DNA from 4 places in the Bacillus sp. EB106-07-01-XG149 genome. Region 1 is predicted to be linked to each of the others. Evidence: riboswitches for the same ligand, from Rfam matches in the RefSeq annotation. Region 1 holds a riboswitch; each other region holds the start of a gene.

Region 1 (5,069 bases):
TCCTTTTTCAATCGCCGCATAAATAAAGCTATGTACCGCATTTGGGTACCAATCAAGCATGACCGTTATTTCTTTTTCTTTTTTATTCTTATCTGACGCTGAATTACTAGAACATCCAGCGATCATTGCAACTAATAATGTCAACACAAAGATGCGTTTTAAAAATTTCATGAATACTTCCTCCAACTAATAAATTTCTTTTCTAATACTGAGATAAGTATGACGAAGAAAATAGCTAATAATGATAACAATACAATGGGTGCAAATACACCTGCTCCGTCTAACTGCGTCATCATTCTTTTACTGAAATATCCAAGCCCAGCTTGTGCACCGAGCCACTCACCGATTGCTGCCCCAATTACACTAAGCGGAACTGCAATTTTTAAAGCTGAGAAAAAATAAGGAAGAGCAGATGGTAACTTTAATTTAAGAAAAACATCTTTTTTCGTTGCCCCATACGTAACTAAGAGCTCCTCCCATTCTTTTTTCGTACTGCGTAGTCCATCATACGTATTGACCGCAATTGGGAAAAACGTAATTAAAACAGTAACAACAACCTTACTCCAGATCGTATATCCAAACCATAAAACGAAAAGCGGCGCAAGCGCTGTAATAGGAATCGTTTGTGAGGCAACTAATAATGGATAAAATGCTCTCTCCATCCAATTACTCACATTCATTAACATCGCTAGCCCTACCCCAAGTACGATAGAAATAGCCACCCCTATTAAAACGACCGATAAGGTTGCCGGCAAATGAACCGTAAATAATATATCTTTTAGTTTCCATATCTTCATCACAATTGCAGACGGTGACGGTAAAATGTACATTTCATCTACGATTCTTGCGCCTACTTCCCAAAAGGCAAGTAAAATACTAGAAAGTGTAAGGGCAGGTAATAGCTCCTTCAACCGGTTCATCATACGAGTACCTGCCTTTGTAACATACTAAGAAGCTCATCTTTAAGCGCTAACACTTCAGGCTTATATAAATCTTTTCTTGTTCGATTACGATCAAGCGGTACAACCCTCTCGGTTAAAGTAGTTATCGGTTGCTGCTCTACTACTAAAATTCGATTAGAAAGAAACAACGCTTCTTCCACATCATGAGTGATAAATAAAATTGTTTTTTCCCACTCTTTCCATTGTTCAAACAGCCATTCTTGCAAAGATGCCTTCGTTAAAGCGTCCAACGCGCTAAACGGTTCATCTAACAACAATATCTCCCCGCCTGTTAATAAAGTTCGAATAAAAGATACGCGTTGTCTCATACCACCAGATAAATCTTTCGGATATTTTGTCTCATACCCTTGTAAGCCAAATTTATGTAGCAGTTCCTTGGCCTTTATTTGTGCTTCTTTCTTCTGTACACCTTGACACTCTAGCGGCAGAGCAGCATTCTCAATAATCGTTCGCCACGGCAGGAGCATATCTTTTTGGGGCATATACCCTACAGGATGGCTCTTCGTTTCTGTCAGCTCTATCTGCCCAGTACTTACTTCTTCTAAACCTGTAATAAGGCGAAATAGAGTACTTTTCCCGCATCCACTCGGTCCGATAATACTTACAAACTCTTTATCTTGTATAGAAGCATTTAATTCATTGATGATTGGTTTCTCATCATAATGAAAAGAAACATTATGAAACTGTAGTATGTTCTTGCTCCTCAAATCCCCACATCTCCTTACGATAGGACATATCCCAGAATAAATATTCAAATCGACTGGAATATAGGAAAATCTCCTCTAATCGATCTAGCTCTTTTTCAGACTTTCCAACTGCCATTTCATTTAATAAATCGATTAACCAAATACAAAGGTTACCGTATTCTTCAGAACTATATCCTTGAATCCACTCACCAAAGAACTCATGATCTCTTGCTCCAGGAATATCATTTAAACGCTTTCCAATTTCCCAGTAGCTCCACATACATGGAAGAAGTGCTGCTATTAATTCCGCAAGTGTGCCATTTTGAGATACAGACATCATGTAATTTGTATAAGCTAAATTTTTAGCAGATGGCTTTGCAGACTCTATCTCTTCTATAGAAATTCCAAGTCTTTTTGCATACTGTTTATGGATTGTCATTTCTCCATTTAATATGCCATCAATTTGTTCAGCAAATTTCCCCATTACTTGTGGGTTCGTTGCTTTTACAACACCAATCGCATATAGCTTTGCATAATCTAACAAATATAAATAATCTTGAATAACGTAATACTGAAACTTATCTTTTTCTAACGTGCCATCCCCCATACCTACTACAAACGGATGATTATGACTCATCTCCCAAACTGGTTGTACAGTTTCTAATAATCTATCGCAAAATTTCATTTCTCTATCCCCTTTCGATTTATATATCTAAATAAAAAACCACTTCTAAATAAGAAGTGGTTACAGCAAATAAAATTATAATTTATTCGTTGCTCCACTTCCCTTCGCTAGTATTACCTAGATCAGGTGTTATAAGGGTTAAGGATTATTCCTCTCTCAGCACAACAAGCACCCCTAGTGGTTTCAATATGAAATTTTCAAACAAAAAAGCCCCGTTTCTATACGCAAAGAAACGGGGACTTATTATTAGTGTCCGAATTGCTTCCCTACGCTAGCATAATCTAGATCAGGTAATGAAAAGGATCAAAGGCTTACGGCCTACTCTCAGCTGGCAACACCAGCTCTCCTAGCAAACTATGAAATTATCACTGTCAGTATAACATCGTAATAAGACATCATCAACTGTTTTAATTTTCTCAATTGTCAACAAAATAACAAAACTATATAATACTTATATTCTATCTTAGAAATTATTATCCTAATTAATCGGATAAAAAGGAATCATTATCCTCAAAAAATTTATTTTTATATTGATTTCATATTACATTTATGTGAATACACCCACTATATTATATCTTTATACTATAATAAAATTACAACTATACAACTAGAGGAGGTCTCTATTATATGAATATGAAAGCTACTGCTTTAACAGCAACTACTGTCGCAATTGCCTCTTTACTTCCTTCTATGGGAGAAACAAATGTACAAACAGCCAACGCTGAACAATTATCTAATGTGAAAACTGGATATGTCAAAGTCGATCAAGTAGCCTTACATACAAAAGATAACGCAAATAGCTCATCAATTGATACAATTCGCTTTAATACGAAAGTGAACATACTTGAAACAACTAATGGCTGGTATAAAGTATCTGTTAATAATAAAGTAGGTTACGTACAAAAAGATGCTATTCTACTAAAAAACAAACTTCAATCTAATAATCAATACATCGTTAATGCCAATGCATTAAACGTTCGTTCTGAACCTAATTTAGAATCTTCAATTTTAGATGTATTACCAAATGGAAAATTCATTACCATTCAAGAAGAACAAGGCGAGTGGTATAAAATTTTACATAATGGCAAAACAGGTTACGTACAAAAAGCATTTGTGGCTAATGGTTCACAGCCTTTAGTAAAAGGCATCACAGTTCAAAATAATACGAAATACACAGTTGCAACACCTAAACTTAATGTACGTGGCAACGCTAGTACAAGTAGTGCACTACTTGGTTCATTACAAAATGGTACACAAATACAAGTAGTGGAAACTGTAGGAACTTGGTATAAAATTCGTTTTGGCACAGGATACGGATACGTAGCAAAACATTATGTGATGCAAAATCAATCACAAGCTCAAACGGCTCAACCTACTTCCATTCCAGCAGTTTTCAAATTCCCTACTCAAGGAAGAATTAGCTCAACCTTTGATATACGCTGGGAACAAATGCATTATGGTATAGATATTGCAGCTCAAGGTAATGTCTCTATCCAGGCGGCAGCTGCAGGTAAAGTTGTGAAATCATATTATTCAGCTAGCTATGGCAATGTTGTGTTCATCGCCCATCAAATAAACGGGAAATTATATACAACAGTCTATGCACACATGAAAGATCGCACTGTACAAGCTGGTGATCAAGTACAAGCTGGACAATTAGTAGGTCATATGGGAAACACAGGTCATTCATACGGGCAACATCTTCATTTTGAATTACACAATGGAGAATGGAATTTTGAAAAAACAAATGCAGTAAACCCACTGCCATATTTAGTTAGGTAAATTGTATGCAACGCAATATCAATATACCTCTCTTAATTGAATACTTCGCCTTTTTAGGTTTAATCTATTGTTTAATCATTTACAATACAAACACTGTATTTTTATCTATTATCATTGCTTTTGTTGCTTTAGAAATTATGATGGAATCCTTTCAAGTACAATTAAAACAAAAAATTGCCCATATATATAATGCCATCTTTCTATTAAGTGCCCTAATAACAAATATTATTAGTAATGGTTTTTATTTATCTACCGTATTTCCTGTATTCTTTATGGCTGTTTTATTATTCATAGCTAGATACATTCATGTCCCTACTAACAAAAAACACGAACAAAAAGCTTAGAAAGAGGAGACATTGTGTACCGATCTTTCAAAGATAATCCGCTAAAATATATATTGAATTTATACACAAAAATAAATACTTTTTTTGGTATACAAGGAAGCAATACGGCACAATTTCTCCTTTATGGAATTTTATTTCTCGTCTTAATTGCGTTCTCCTTGCTTTACTAATAAAAAAAAGGATCTCACATAAACTTGAGATCCTTTTTAATTTATATAAATTTTTTATATAGAAAATGCTCTTTATCCACAAGCATATTTTTCATAAATAAAGCTAAGATTATATTTTTTCTCTAAACTCATTCTTTGTTCATCATCACACCAATAGAACAGAATGTCATGAATCGTTGCATAACGCTTATTTTTAAGAAATAGTTTAAAGAATGATGGTAAACAATCATGTAATTGTATAAATATATAATTGCGTAATATTTCTTCTTTATATTCAATGCCCTTACAAATATACAGTAATTCTTCACAATAATATGCATGTTGCGGAACTTGAATCATTTCGAAAAATGGCACATATGATAATAACTTTCCGATAAAATGATCATATCGATCCATTATCCCTATCGTCATATGCTCCATCATTTCTTTCATTACATATA
Region 2 (5,069 bases), on a different contig from region 1:
TAAATTATTCAAATATATCTTAACTAATGAATTTCGGAGGTAGTTTATCATGTTTTGGCTACAATTTCTTACGTTACTACTCTGCATTTTTATTGGCGCACGCCTAGGCGGAGTTGGGCTAGGAGTAATGGGTGGCGTTGGTATGGCAATACTTGTTTTCGTCTTCCACTTACAACCTACAGCTCCTCCTATTGATGTAATGCTTATGATTTTAGCAGTAATTACAGCTGCCGGTGCACTGCAAGCTGCTGGAGGAATGGACTACCTTGTTCATCTGGCTGAGAAAGCATTGCGAAAAAATCCAAAGCGCATTACATTCTTTGCTCCAATTGTTACTTATTTATTTACACTGTGCGCAGGAACTGGTCACGTTGCTTATTCTGTACTTCCTGTTATCGCAGAAGTCTCTCGCGAATCTGGGATTAGACCGGAACGACCAATGTCAATTGCCGTAATCGCTTCCCAACAAGCAATTACAGCTAGCCCTATATCAGCTGCGACAGTTGCACTTTTAGCAATGCTAGCTGACTATAAAATCACTTTATTAGATATTTTAAAAGTAAGTATTCCTTCTACCTTCATCGCTTGTATGGTAGCTGCATTTGTTGCTAGCAAAATGGGGAAAGAATTAAATGAAGACCCTGAATACTTGAAACGTTTAAAAGAAGGAATGATTCCTAAAATTGAAGAGAAGAAAGAATTTGTTGGTTTAAAAGGCGCTAAACTATCCGTTATCCTTTTCTTAGTAGGAACTTTCCTTGTCGTACTTCTCGGTTCATTTGAAGCACTTCGTCCAGGATGGGTGGTTGACGGGAAGTTAGTTCGTCTTTCCATGCCAAACACAATTGAAATGGTTATGTTAACTATCGCAGCTCTTATTATTATTTTCTGCAAACCAAATGTAGAAAGCATCGTGTCTGGTAACGTCTTTAAAGCGGGGGCAACAGCAGTTGTTGCTATTTTCGGTATCGCTTGGATGGGAGATACTTTCTTTAACGGAAACTTAAATATGATTCAAGGATCAATTCAGCACCTAGTAACAAGTGCACCATGGCTATTTGCCATCGCATTATTCATTCTATCTATTTTACTATATAGCCAAGCAGCAACAGTACGTGCTTTAATGCCTCTTGGATTATCACTCGGTATTCCACCAGCACTACTAATCGCAATGTTCCCTGCAGTAAATGGATATTTCTTCATTCCAAACTATGGAACGATCGTTGCTGCCATTAACTTTGATCGCACTGGTACAACAGGCATTGGTAAATATGTTTTAAATCATAGCTTTATGATTCCAGGCCTAATCGCAACATTCACTTCTATCGGAATTGGAATGCTCTTAATATCAATTATGTTTTAAAGAAAAAGCACAAACCTACAATTTTAAAGGGTTTGTGCTTTTTTAATCAAACGTTTGTTTAAATATTTTTAACCGTCCATTATGTTTTTTACTATTTTTGTGAAGTTCCCTTTTCCTACAAACTCCTATTTACTTCCTCTACTAGCTTCTTCGTACTTTCATACGGAGATTCAGCTAAACTAATCGCGGAAATAACAGAAACACCGTCCGCACCGGCTTCTATAACCGAAGCGGTATTTTCAATTGTAATCCCACCAATCCCAACGATTGGTATTATAATTTCTTGTTCTCTAAAATGAGCTAAACCTTTCGTTCCTTGCACTGCTTTCGTATCTTTTTTCGTACTCGTTGGGAAAATAGGGCCAACACCTAAATAATCAGCTCCGTTTTCAATTGCCCAGCGTGCTTCTTCAATTGTATGGGTAGATACACCAACAATTTTATCTCCCATTTTTTCACGAACAGAAGTAATTCCTTCATCATCTTGTCCAACATGCACGCCATCTGCATCTAACTCGAGAGCTAGTTCCACATCATCATTTACGATGAATGGTACACCGTACTCCTTACAGACTGCTTGTATTTCTTTCGCGAAACAAATACGTTTCTCTCCCGTTAAAGCGCCTCCCCCCTTTTCACGAAATTGAAAAATTGTTATACCGCCTTCAAGTGCATCTCTCAATACTTGTAGTGGCTCCTTCGCACAATTGTTACTTCCCATAATAAAATATACTGATAATAATCTAGACATTTCAGCCTTTGTAATACGCGACATCTAGTTCCCCTCCTTACTATATAAGCTCAATCTTCCCATACTTCTCAATATCATCTGAAGTTGTATTTGCTAACTGATTTAAAAATTCAATTTGGAAACTACCAGGTCCCTTTTCCACTGTCTTAACAGCTGCCAGTTCCGCAGCTACACCATAAAACGTTAATGCCGCTACTGCTGCCTTTACATAATCCTTTTCTACTGCTACAAATGCTCCTATTACAGAAGTTAGTAAACAACCAGTTCCCGTAACCTTCGTTAAAATAGAGTGACCATTTCGAATAAGAATCGCTCGCTCTCCATCTGTAACAACATCTTCTTTTCCAGTAATCACCGCTACTGTATTTAATTCATCCGCTGCCTGCCTTGCAATACTTACGACATTGCCATTTCCAGCACCGACGTCTACCCCTTTAATTTCCCAGCTCTCATTAATAACGTTTGCTATTTCAGCTGCATTTCCGCGAATAATCGCTAAATCAATTTCAGCCGGAATATGTCTCGCAACTTCTGTTCGATACGATGTTGCTCCTGCACCAACTGGATCAAACAGTACTGGTACATTGTTCACATTTGCTGATTTACCCGCAAGTAACATCGCTTCTACTTCTTCAGGACGAAGTGTCCCCATATTTAATACTAACGCTCCAGCAATGCTAGCCATTTCTGCTACTTCTTCTTTTGCATACGCCATTACAGGCGATGCCCCTAACGCTAACAAACCGTTAGCTGTAAAGTTTGTTACAACAACATTTGTAATATTATGAACGAGCGGATTAGATTCTCTCACCAAATCCACTACTTTACTAATTTCTTTCATATTCATCCTTCTCATCCCCTAACTATTGTGATGGGAGATACACAAAAGGGCACTTTGCGCGTACGCAAAGTGCCTGAACATGTGCTTTTACACTCTCCCTACGCTGGCATTATCCAACAGGTTCAAATGGTCAATGACGGATTAGTCATACTCTCAGTTTGCATCCACAAACTCCCATGTGTTTAGTATTCATCTACTTCAAAGTCTACTCTTATTCTACTAAAATAACAAGTTCTTTACTTTTCTATTTAATTATAGAAGAAACTGATAAAACAATAAGCATAATAAATAAGGATCTATTTTTCATAGTCTCATCATATTGCATATTATGTTCTGTCGCTATCATTTGATTTCAAACAGATTTTGTTCACTCCACAAAAAACCGATCAAACATGGAGCGAAACTGAATCTCAAGAAGATGTATGCTATAGTTAACGTATGGAAATTTGAAAGGATGTTTTTAATATGTCAAAAAGCGTTATAATCGCTGAAAAGCCTTCTGTTGCACGTGATATCGCTCGCGTACTGAAGTGCGATAAAAAGGGAAACGGCTACCTTGAAGGTAGTAAATATATTGTAACTTGGGCTTTAGGTCACCTTGTTACATTAGCAGATCCAGAAAGCTATGATGTGAAATATAAAAAGTGGAATTTAGAAGATTTACCGATGCTACCTGAGCGTTTGAAATTAACAGTTATTAAACAAACTGGGAAACAATTTAATGCTGTAAAAAGTCAGCTACTTAGAAAAGATGTAAATGAAATTATTGTAGCGACAGATGCTGGACGTGAAGGCGAATTAGTCGCACGTTGGATTATCGATAAAGTTAAAATACAGAAGCCTATTAAGCGTTTATGGATTTCATCTGTTACTGATAAAGCAATTAAAGATGGTTTTGCAAATTTAAAACCAGGTAAAGCATATGACAATTTATACGCTTCAGCAGTTGCACGTTCAGAGGCTGACTGGTATATCGGCCTTAATGCGACTCGAGCATTAACTACTCGCTTTAATGCCCAGCTGAATTGCGGCCGCGTGCAAACACCTACTGTCGCTATGATCGCTAATCGTGAAGATGAAATAAAGAACTTCAAAGCTCAAACTTACTACGGCATCGAAGCACAAACAACGAATCAGTTAAAACTAACTTGGCAAGATGCAAATGGTAATAGCCGCAGTTTTAATAAAGAAAAAATTGATGGTATTGTAAAAGGTTTAGATAAACATAATGCTACTGTTGTGGAAATTGATAAAAAACAGAAGAAGTCATTCTCTCCTGGTCTTTACGATTTAACTGAATTACAACGTGATGCAAATAAAAAGTTCGGTTACTCTGCGAAAGAAACGTTAAACATTATGCAGAAATTGTATGAGCAACATAAAGTGCTAACGTACCCTCGTACAGATTCACGCTATATTTCATCTGATATCGTTGGAACACTTCCAGAACGTCTAAAAGCATGTGGCGTTGGAGAGTACCGTCCTTTAGCACATAAAGTATTACAAAAGCCTATCAAGTCTAATAAGTCATTTGTTGATGATAGTAAAGTAAGTGATCATCACGCAATTATTCCGACAGAAGGATACGTTAACTTCTCGGCCTTCACAGATAAAGAACGTAAAATTTATGATTTAGTTGTAAAACGTTTCTTAGCTGTTTTATTCCCGGCCTTTGAATATGAACAACTAACGTTACGCACAAAAGTTGGCAATGAAACGTTCATCGCACGTGGAAAAACTATTCTACATGCCGGTTGGAAAGAAGTATATGAAAATCGCTTTGAAGATGATGATATAACTGATGACGTAAAAGAACAACTTCTACCTCACATTGAAAAAGGCGATACATTAACTGTAAAGTTAATTATGCAAACATCAGGTCAAACAAAAGCACCTGCACGATTTAACGAAGCGACTTTACTTTCAGCAATGGAAAATCCTACAAAATATATGGATACGCAAAACAAACAACTTGCTGACACGTTAAAATCAACTGGTGGATTAGGTACTGTAGCGACACGAGCTGATATTATCGACAAGCTATTCAATTCATTCTTACTTGAAAAACGTGGTAAAGATATTCACATTACTTCAAAAGGCCGTCAGTTACTTGA
Region 3 (5,069 bases), on a different contig from region 1:
GAACCACCGAAGATGAATGTACCTGCTTTACGAACAAATCCTTTCCCTTTCTCCCACGTGCTTAGCCATAACGTTTTCGCTTGTGGCACGCGGTAAGGAGGTAGTTCAATGACGAAAATAGACTTTTCCGCTTTTAAAATAGTAAGAGACATAATTTTTGTAACTAATAACGCAAGAACAATACCTGCAACATATAAAGAAAATACAACAGTTGCCTGACTATTAGGGAAGAACACTCCCGCAAATAATGCATATACAGGTAAACGCGCTGAACAAGACATAAATGGTGTTACAAGAACTGTAAGTAAACGTTCTTTTTCTTGTTCAATCGTTCTCGCTGCCATAATACCTGGAACATTACATCCAAAACCGATAATCATCGGAATGAACGCTTTTCCGTTTAAACCGAAGAACTCCATAATTCGATCCATAACAACTGCAATTCGCGCCATATATCCTGAGTCTTCTAATAATGAAATGAAAAAGAATAGTGCAAAGATTTGTGGAACGAATACTAATACTGCACCAACACCGGCAATAATACCTTCTGTAACGAGTGCTTGAATAAAATCAGAAGCTCCAACACTTGTGAGACCAGCCGTCACCCAATCTGTAAGCTGTCCACCAAAAAAGCCATCTAACATATCCGATAAAGGTGTACCAATCCACGTAAACGTAACCTGAAAAATAAAAAACATAACTGCTAAAAAGATTGGAAGTCCTAAAATTTTATGTGTAATTAATCTATCAATTTTTTCCGAAAAAGGAATTTTTCCTTCTTTCTCATGCTTCATAACATTTGTTTTTAACTTTTCAATATACGCTTCACGAGTTTTGTAAATGTGCTCTTCCAACGTACAATCAAGTTTTCCTTCTAAGCGAGATCGAATGGCTACAAGTTCCTTACAAATTGGTAATGCTTTCATTTCTTTTTCTACTACTTCGTTATTGCTTAAAAATTGCAGGGCTAACCATCTTGGATGCTTATAATTCGCTGTCTCTAAAAGAGCTATTACCTCTCCAATTCCTTCATCCATTTGTACACCATATGAAATAATGAATGGCTTTTTCTCGTTTTTGTCATTTTCTTTAAGAGTAGCAAGTAGTTCTTCACAGCCTTTTCCACTTCTTGCAACGACAGGAACGACTGTTACACCTAATAGTTCTGATAATCGTTTTACATCAATTACAATGCCTCGTTGCTTTGCCACATCGACCATATTTAATCCAATTGAAACCGGCTTTCCAAATTCAAGTAATTGCAACGTTAAATGCATATTTCTCTCGAATTGCGAAGAATCCACTATATTTAACATATGATGAAATTCGTCTGTTAGTAGAAAATTTGTAACGACACCTTCATCACGCGAAACTGGATTCAAATCATAAACACCTGGTAAATCAATTAATGTCCCTTGCTTATCTTTTAATTTACCAACCTTCTTTTCTACTGTTACACCGCTCCAGTTCCCTACATACTCATAAGAACCAGTAAGTGCATTAAATAATGATGTCTTTCCTGTATTCGGATTCCCTAGCAAAGCTACCTTATTCACGCTAATTCCACCTTTATCATTTTCGCGTCACAATGACGAATACTAATTAACTGTCCACGACACTCCAATGTACAAGGACCTTTGAACATCGCTTTTTGCTTCATGCGAAGTTCGCTTCCTTCAGAAAGACCGAAAGCAGCCAATCTTCTCTTTAGTAAATAATCTAAAGACTGAACACTTTTTACTAGCACTTTCTCACCGATTTTAATATCTACTAAGCTCATAACCTTCCCCCTCAGAAGAGAATGATAATTATTTTCAGAAAAATTATAGCACAATCTATTTCTCTTGTACTATACCCTTTTGCTTCATATTTATTAACATTTCACTACAATTCTATTTCAATAATTGTCATACCGTATTTATTTGCCATTCTCATCCATTTCGCTTACAATAAACAATAGCAAATAAAGAATCTCGTTATCACAGGGGGAGCCATGCCGCTGAGAGGGAACACTTCGTTCCGACCCTTCGAACCTGTTAGTTAATGCTAACGCAGGGATTGTGCAAACGTCCGAAATACATACCTCTTTTTTATTTACGTATTTCGTATCCTCCTATGATATCTATTCTTTTTTGTACAACTTGGTTTTAGGGGGAGACAATATGCGTAACACCAATTTACAAGCGATGATCGAATCTGCTATTCTTGCAGCCTTCGCCATGATTATCGACATTTTACCATTATCACTTAAACTTCCAACAGGCGGTTCCATTTCATTTGCTATGATTCCTATTTTTATTATTGCATATCGCTGGGGCTTTAAATCTGCTTTCTTAGGTGGCTTAATTTGGGGATTATTACAAATTGTTGTAGGTGATGCTTACATTTTAACACCTGTTCAAGCATTTATTGAGTACTTCATTGCCTTTGCTTTTATTGGATTTGCTGGTTTATTCTATCGACCAATTCAAAAAGCACTTTTAACTTCCAATGAAAATAACGAAAGAAAGAAAGTTATTGGTTACATTATTCTTGCTACATTTGTTGGTAGCTTTGCACGCTATTTCTGTCATTTTATTGCCGGTATTATTTTCTTTGGGCAATATGCACCGAAAGGTCAATCAGCTGTGCTATATTCATTAATCGTAAATGGTGCCACAATGCTTGGTTCTTTTATTTTATGTACAGTTTTACTTATATTTTTATTCCTTACTTCACCACGCTTATTCAAAAGCATCAGTGCTTATCAAATGAATACACAAAAAAAGGGCGCTTAATGAGCGCTCTTTTTTTCATATCGTAATATCAATTAAAAATACAATAAATGCACAAAAGAAAATAAATACCATTATACTTAGCCACTTGCTATGCACGGTTCATCGACTCCTTACATAACCTCATTTTCTATCCAAAGTATACTGTTTAAAAATAAAGATTAGGTAAAGATAATATGAAAATAAATTAAAAAAAGCGTAGCATGTACCATCTACGCTTTTTTTGGTAAGTAGAAGTAAAATAATACACCGTCTTCTGTATTCTTTACCCCATATTCAGCATCGTGTAGTTCTAAAATATTTTTAGAAATAGCTAGCCCAAGACCCGTTCCACCTTGTGAACGCTGACGAGCTGCATCCACGCGATAAAAACGGTCCCAAATTTTATCTAATTGTTCTTCTTCAATGTGAGTACCTTTATTTTCAATACACACTTTTATACGATCCTGCTCATCTATTGTGGAAATCATAATATCCTCTTTATTTGGTGTATAACGTATGGCATTCGTAATGAAGTTTACGATGACTTGTTCAATCCGACTTTGATTTGCCATCACTTCAACTGAACATATATTTTTATGCACACGAAGTTCTTTTTTCTCTATGTCCACAGAAAGGTATTCACATATATCTTCAATTACTGAATCAATATAAAATAAACCCTTTTTCATTTTATATGTACCTGACTCAAATTTAGCTAACTCAAGCATATCCAAAATTAAAGTATCCATTTTATCTACTTCTCGTTCCATCGCCTGAAAATAGTACTCTTTTTTATGTTCAGCTACTCCATCTTTTAAAATAGAAATACAGCTTTTCATAATACTCAGCGGTGTTTTCAATTCATGCGACACACCAGAAATAAATTCTTTCCGCGTATTTTCTAACTTTCTTTCCTTTTCAATATCTTGTTCTAGCTGTCCAATATGCGAATGGAGCTTATTAGATAATACATTAATATTTTTCGATAAATCACCAATTTCATCTTTTGAAGTAATCGGTATTTGTTCTGTGAAATCTAAGTGTGCTATTTTCTTCGTCGTATCATTTATTTTTAATAACGGCTTTGCAATTTGTTTTGAATAATAAAACGAAGCTAGAAAAATGAGAACGACTACAAATGCAATGATGTAAATGTAGTAATCTTGCACCATTTGTACTGCTTCATCTACAGGCTGTAAAGAAGCCATTGCATAAATATATGTTACTGATCCGTCTTTTTCTTTTATTGGCTTAATTAATAATTTATATTTTATATCATTCTTTTCATCGTCCATTGTTTGTGTTGTATATTGTATGTGTTTGTTCTCTTTTAATAATAAATCAGTTTGAAAAACCTTAATATTATCTAAAAATATGCTATTTTTATAAATTGGATTCACAGGACCGTTTACATCTGGTAACTGTACTTTTGTAACACGTCCTCCTATGTAAAAATCTGGTTCTTGGGCAGCTTGCTCCTGAACGGCCGGCCTCTTCTCCTTAACAACTTGTTCCCCGACTGCTTTCTTTTTCTCCTCATATAATTTACTCATTTTCTCATTAAATGCTTTTTCTAACGGTTTATTAGATCCGCTTAAATTCTGCTTAGATAAAGAAAAAGAGAATGGAATAAAACTATCTTCTTTTCTCACTCCAGAAAAATAAATTTCTTGTCCTAAAAACTGCTCTGATGATTTATTATCAATCTCCTCTATATTGACGAGATTACCTAAGGGAATCTTGAATATTTGTTGTCCAAAGCTCTTTTGTTGCATACGATTTATTGTTACTTCAAAATAAAAATCATCCGCATGTTTTAAATTCCCATTCTGATCTAACGTTGTAATCCACGTATTATTTTCTCTTAAAAAATCTTGCTCCAGCTTCTGAATTCCTTCTGCACTTCCTGCATAATTCAAATAATTCTTCTCAAAAGTATTTAAATTCACTTTAATATCTTCTACTTTTCGATTCGCATAATATTGTTTAAAAAATATCGTTTGTCCAATAAATATCGTCACTAAAATTAACATGCATAATGCTGTTGTGAGGGTAAATAATTTTAGTACAATCCCTTTTCTCATACATTTCCCTCAAATTTATAACCTGTTCGTACTACAGTTGTAATGCACTTTGCTTTCTCTCCTAATTTATTTCTTAAATTACGAATATGACTATTAACCGTTCGATCATCACCAGCAAATTCATATCCCCAAATTCTTGAAATTAATTGTTCCCTTGTTAGTACAATTCCTTGGTTTTTCATGAAATACACTAATATTTCAAACTCCGTATGCGTTAAACTAACATCTG
Region 4 (5,069 bases), on a different contig from region 1:
TGTGCCCGAAAGCGCAAAAAAAGAAACACCAATGTAATTTGCTTTGGTGCTTCTTTTTCAGGCTTTAAATTTTGATTATTTTTCTTGCTATGTAACACAAATTACATTGTGCTATATGATACAATCCTAATGTTGTTAGAATCACTTTTTTAAATGGTAAATTTATACTAGAAGGTACTCATATCCAACAGTTTAAGAAAAAGAAAAGTCTCAAAATAACTAAATGTAGAGACAGAAAATTTTCATTTAAGGATGACTTCAAAACCATTAACTTAAGAAACGGATATTCTTCAGAGCGAAAAATAAAAAGGTTTCTTTCAAAATGTATGGAATTTTTGTTCTGGAGGTATTCATATTTGTTAACTGAATGAGCATGGGCTATTTATCTATATTTTCGTTTTTCATACCATAAATAAAAATACCAGTCGTTATAGACTGGTATTATAAAGCTAATGTTTTTTAATTGATAAATGTAGTATTTTTTACTTTCCAGTCTTCAAGTTTAATGAAAACCCAGAATGAGTAGATTCCTAGAGTGATAATTGATAAGAGCAACCATTTTATCCAATTACCAAACAAGCCTACAGCAGAACCATTGAATTTCATACGGTGCCCGTTAACTACTGTATGATTTATTTTCCAACCATAAACCATACATAAAGCCCAAGGGTAACAAATACCAAGGGTAAAAACTGTAATAAGTACACCAAGGATACTCCAACCAATAAAGCTGAATAATCCACCATCAAAAAATGAGTGGCGACCATTTTTTAATTCAGAACCGATTTCCATAAAAAACTCCTAACATATATACATTCATAATGACAAAAACAAATTATATCACAATAAAATGGTTTCAGGTCTATAAATCGTAATATAAAGTAAAACAAAAACATCTTACAGAAACAAAGCGCCTTATCTCAAGTTCTTAATTTTGTATACTAGAGCGGTGCATTTAATAAAAATAGTTACATAGTTGTAAAAATTTATAAGGTGGTAAGATTTTTTTATGATTAAGTTTAATTATATGAGAAATATGAAAAAAGAAAAAAGGGCTGATAGAAGCCCTTCTTTTTGGTTCTGGTGCAATAAATTTACTTACGAAAGTCAAAGATCGCATAAATGGTATAGAACATAAAAAAGACATTCGATTGTTGATTTGAAATAAAGTCACAATGTTTATAAAAAGGTGGGATAAATTGTTTCTTTAAATTAAAGGATGCTACATGTGTTTTGATTAAATTTTTTTATAAAAATTGTATAATACTTCACAAATGGATTCCTTTTTTCTCTAATCAATATTCATATGTTACAATAGTACCAGTTGTATCAGTAGTACCATTAAAACCACTAAAACAATTAGAACAACCACCACAACTACCACAGCCACCACAACCGCCACAACCAAAACAACCGAAGCAACCAATACAACGGAATCCACCACAACGAAATCCACCACAGCGACCGCCACAACCACCACAGCGACCACAACCGCCACAGCGACGAGCATCATCTTCAATATAGTAATATGGATATTGGTTTTGCTGGTCCCAATACACAATATTTCCAGATTGGTAATCATTAAGGCTTAACGCTTGTAGTTCTTGTTGAAACTTATTCATTTTCATGACCTCCGTTTATAAACTTCAACCTTTTCAATGCTTTCCTATATTTCTGTTCGTTAAATCTAAGTAGAAATAGCGCTATAAACTAAGTTCAATACGTACCCCTACAAAATATGACCTATCACTAGATAATGCACCTTGTTCATATACCTATTTTTAGGTTATTTTTCCATAGGCTCATTTTTATAAATTGAAAAAAGACGCACTTAGATTGATGCGTCTTTTTGCGATACTTCTTTTATGAAATCATATACATAGGTATTATCCATACCTATGTATAGCAATACCCCTACTCATTATCCAATGACATCTTCTACTTCTGTATTCACTGGCCACTTTTCTAAAGTATAAGCCATTTCCCAAAATGAATATTCATATTGACTGCTAATAATGAAATGCTGTTTCATTCGCTTACGGTCAGACTCTGTTACGTTTTCAGCGATAGTATCTAATCTTGTAATTTGCTCTTCAACTAGCGTACGGAACCAATCAGATCCATAAGCAGAAATCCATTCGTTATAAATTGGCTCTTCTGGCTGATACTCTTTTAAACGCTCACCAATTTCATAATACAACCAATAGCAAGGTAAAATTGCTGCAATGATATCGCCTAAATGTCCTTCATACGCAGCACGATACATATGTGAAGTATAAGCGTATGCAGTTGGAGCAGGGATAAAATTATCTTTTTCTTCTTGTGTTATCCCTAGTTTCTCCGCAAAATTCTCATGTAAAGATAATTCCGCCTCGTATGTATTTTGAGCATGGTGTGCCATACGAGCTGTTGTTTCTAATTCCAGTGCTTTTGCAGCTCCTAAAGTTTGTACTCTAGCAAAGTGACTCAAATAATATGAATCTTGAAGCACATAATAGCGAAAACTAGCTAAATCTAAAGTTCCTTCACCAAGTTGTTTTACAAAAGGGTGATGAAAACTAGCTTCCCAAATTGAATCTACTTCTTGACGTAATGATTGTGAAAATTTCATTTAAATCCCTCCAATAAAGTATAAAATTTAAGTATTTACCCACAGTTATTAAATCTGTAAAATAAAAAAACTTTCTTTACAAACGTAAAGAAAGTGAAAGTGACAGTATTTATTCATAAAATAGTAATGTCTTCCCACTTCCCTACGCTAGTATTAACCAGATCAGGTACTAAGAGTCTCAAATTCTCGTTTGATCTCAGCCTATAATAGGCCCCCCTAGTGGATAAATATTTAATTTTCGTATTGTATTCATCATAACATACTTCATGTTACTGTCAAAAACATTCATGATACTGCTACTTAAAACCCTTCTTCTTTTCTTACTTTTAATGAAGTTTCAATAATCATATCTAATAGTTTACTATAATGAATACCAGCTGCATCTGCACTTTTCGGTAGTAAACTTGCTTGTGTCATCCCTGGTAATGTATTAACCTCCATTACATATGGAATTCCGTCCTTTACCATCATATCCACCCTTGCATAAACGCTGCATTTCAATGCTTTATAACAAGCCAGTGACGCTTTGTTTACACGTTCCTTCAATTCAGCTGGAAGCTCGATAACTTCTTCAATTGTACTAACATCATCATATTTTGCATTGTAATCAAAGAACTCAGCTGCATGTCGGATTGAAATAATAGGTAACTGTTTTCCATCAAAAATTGAACATGTAATCTCATCACCTTTTATATACTTCTCTATTACTACTTCAGAATCCCATTCAAACACAGTTTCCAGCATTGAAATTAATTCATCTTTATCATATACAATCTTTACCCCAACACTTGATCCACCAGAGTTTGGTTTTACCACTAACGGAAATCCTAACTTATCTAATTCATCAAGATTTAGATCCGCCATTTTTGTAAGTTCAATCCAATCGGGTGTTTCTATACCTTCATAGCGTAAAATCTTTTTCGAAATATTTTTGTCCATACACATACCGCTAGATAACATATTGCTCCCGCTATAAGGAATACCTAAACTTTCAAGCGTGCCTTGAACCGTCCCATCTTCTCCGTATTTTCCGTGTAATGCGAGCAGCGCAAAATCAATGTCTTTCGCTTTTTCGATTAAATCTATTTTTTCATTTAACGTAATTGGTACGATTTCATATTTATTTTTATCTAAATTTGCAATCATTTCATTTCCAGTCATAATTGATACTTGTTTTTCAGAGGATACTCCACCCATAATAACGCCAATTCTCATTTCCTCAACTCCAAATTTCATTTTTTATTGTATCACCGATTATTTTGATTCCACGAACTATTTCTTCTTCTTTCAGACGTGAAAATCCTAATCGAAAAGTAGTCGCTCCTCCTCCATCAGAATAAAAAACATCTCCAGGAGAAAATGTAACCCCTTGCTCATAACACTTTTGTAAAAGTGTGCGGGCATGAATTTTTTCTTCTAACTCTATAAATAAATGAAGTCCACCATCACCGGTCATTCTTTGAAACGGAATGTACTCATTACACGCCCCAACAGCTAACTCATATTTTTTCTTATAAACTGATCTTGCCTTTTTTAAATATTTTTCAAAATATCCTTCATGTAAATATTGAAATAGAACAGCTTGATCTAACGTAGATGTGTGAATCGTTCTTGCTCTTTTTACACTTTCTAAATGATGAATCAGCTCTTTATCTGCGATGATCCAGCCTACACGTAAGCCAGGGAAAAGTACCTTTGAAAAGCTACTAATATAAATTACATTATTACCAGCGCCAGCAAAAGTTAATAATGGTGCTAAATGTGAACCTGAATAACGTAGCTCTTCATTAAATCCATCTTCTATAATAGGAACCTTATATTTTGAGAATAATCTCATCAGTTCCGTTCTTTTCTCCGAACTCGTAACAATACCGGTTGGATTATGATAGGAAGGAATTAAATATGCGAAATCAAACTCTTTTTCACGCAAACTTTTTTCTACTTCGTTCGTATCGATGCCATCTTCATTCATATTAATTCCGTGAACTTCAAGTCCATGTAAACGGAAAAGCTTCAATGCAGCATGGTGAGTTGGATTCTCACAAATAACCCGCCCTGATTTCTTTGATAACGAGGATAGCACGATGTCTAATCCTTCTGTAAATCCATTTGTAATTAAAATATCTTTGTTCGAAATATCTACACCTTTCATTTCCATATAATGAAGTAGATAATTCATTAACGGTCTATAACCTTTTGCGTATCCGTAGTTTAATACGACATCCCCTTCAATGGACATACGAGTAAGAAAAGCTCTTTTGAAATTTTCCACATCAAATAGCTTTTCGTCCGGAGCAATGCTATTAAAAACAATCATTCCTTTTTCCCAGCGAACACCATGTTTCATTAAATCTAATTCATCCGCTAATAAGGTAACGGTATTAAGTTTATTTTTCCAATCTATTTCAACAGACGAAGTGTTCGATATATCAACCTTAGCTACAAAATTCCCTTTACC

What was found. A riboswitch is a leader RNA that binds a small molecule or an ion and turns the genes downstream of it on or off. The one in region 1 is predicted to bind thiamine pyrophosphate.
Region 2: linked by a shared signal. The riboswitch ahead of thiM (hydroxyethylthiazole kinase) and the one ahead of tenA (thiaminase II) in region 1 are both predicted to bind thiamine pyrophosphate.
Region 3: linked by a shared signal. The riboswitch ahead of thiT (energy-coupled thiamine transporter ThiT) and the one ahead of tenA (thiaminase II) in region 1 are both predicted to bind thiamine pyrophosphate.
Region 4: linked by a shared signal. The riboswitch ahead of tenA (thiaminase II) and the one ahead of tenA (thiaminase II) in region 1 are both predicted to bind thiamine pyrophosphate.

The regions. Positions count from the first base shown of each region.
Region 1 is NZ_JBYTDP010000008.1:1,780-6,848, reverse strand. It holds gene AC3WTA_RS24085 (ABC transporter substrate-binding protein) at 1-171, opposite strand, end outside; gene AC3WTA_RS24080 (ABC transporter permease) at 168-920, opposite strand; gene AC3WTA_RS24075 (ABC transporter ATP-binding protein) at 920-1,669, opposite strand; gene tenA (thiaminase II) at 1,638-2,333, opposite strand; TPP riboswitch at 2,416-2,519, opposite strand; TPP riboswitch at 2,580-2,691, opposite strand; gene AC3WTA_RS24065 (SH3 domain-containing protein) at 2,961-4,115, shown strand; gene AC3WTA_RS24060 (hypothetical protein) at 4,121-4,459, shown strand; gene AC3WTA_RS24055 (DUF3965 domain-containing protein) at 4,702-5,069, opposite strand, start outside.
Region 2 is NZ_JBYTDP010000010.1:100,970-106,038, forward strand. It holds gene AC3WTA_RS26160 (anaerobic C4-dicarboxylate transporter family protein) at 50-1,363, shown strand; gene thiE (thiamine phosphate synthase) at 1,479-2,138, opposite strand; gene thiM (hydroxyethylthiazole kinase) at 2,155-2,961, opposite strand; TPP riboswitch at 3,034-3,143, opposite strand; gene topB (DNA topoisomerase III) at 3,421-5,069, shown strand, end outside.
Region 3 is NZ_JBYTDP010000002.1:1,071,360-1,076,428, forward strand. It holds gene feoB (ferrous iron transport protein B) at 1-1,556, opposite strand, end outside; gene AC3WTA_RS11780 (FeoA family protein) at 1,553-1,780, opposite strand; TPP riboswitch at 1,975-2,076, shown strand; gene thiT (energy-coupled thiamine transporter ThiT) at 2,163-2,777, shown strand; gene AC3WTA_RS11790 (sensor histidine kinase) at 2,987-4,840, opposite strand; gene AC3WTA_RS11795 (response regulator transcription factor) at 4,837-5,069, opposite strand, start outside.
Region 4 is NZ_JBYTDP010000001.1:415,286-420,354, forward strand. It holds gene AC3WTA_RS02235 (DUF898 family protein) at 460-792, opposite strand; gene AC3WTA_RS02240 (heterocycloanthracin/sonorensin family bacteriocin) at 1,296-1,628, opposite strand; gene tenA (thiaminase II) at 1,922-2,611, opposite strand; TPP riboswitch at 2,734-2,839, opposite strand; gene ddlB (D-alanine--D-alanine ligase) at 2,912-3,826, opposite strand; gene pdxR (MocR-like pyridoxine biosynthesis transcription factor PdxR) at 3,831-5,069, opposite strand, start outside.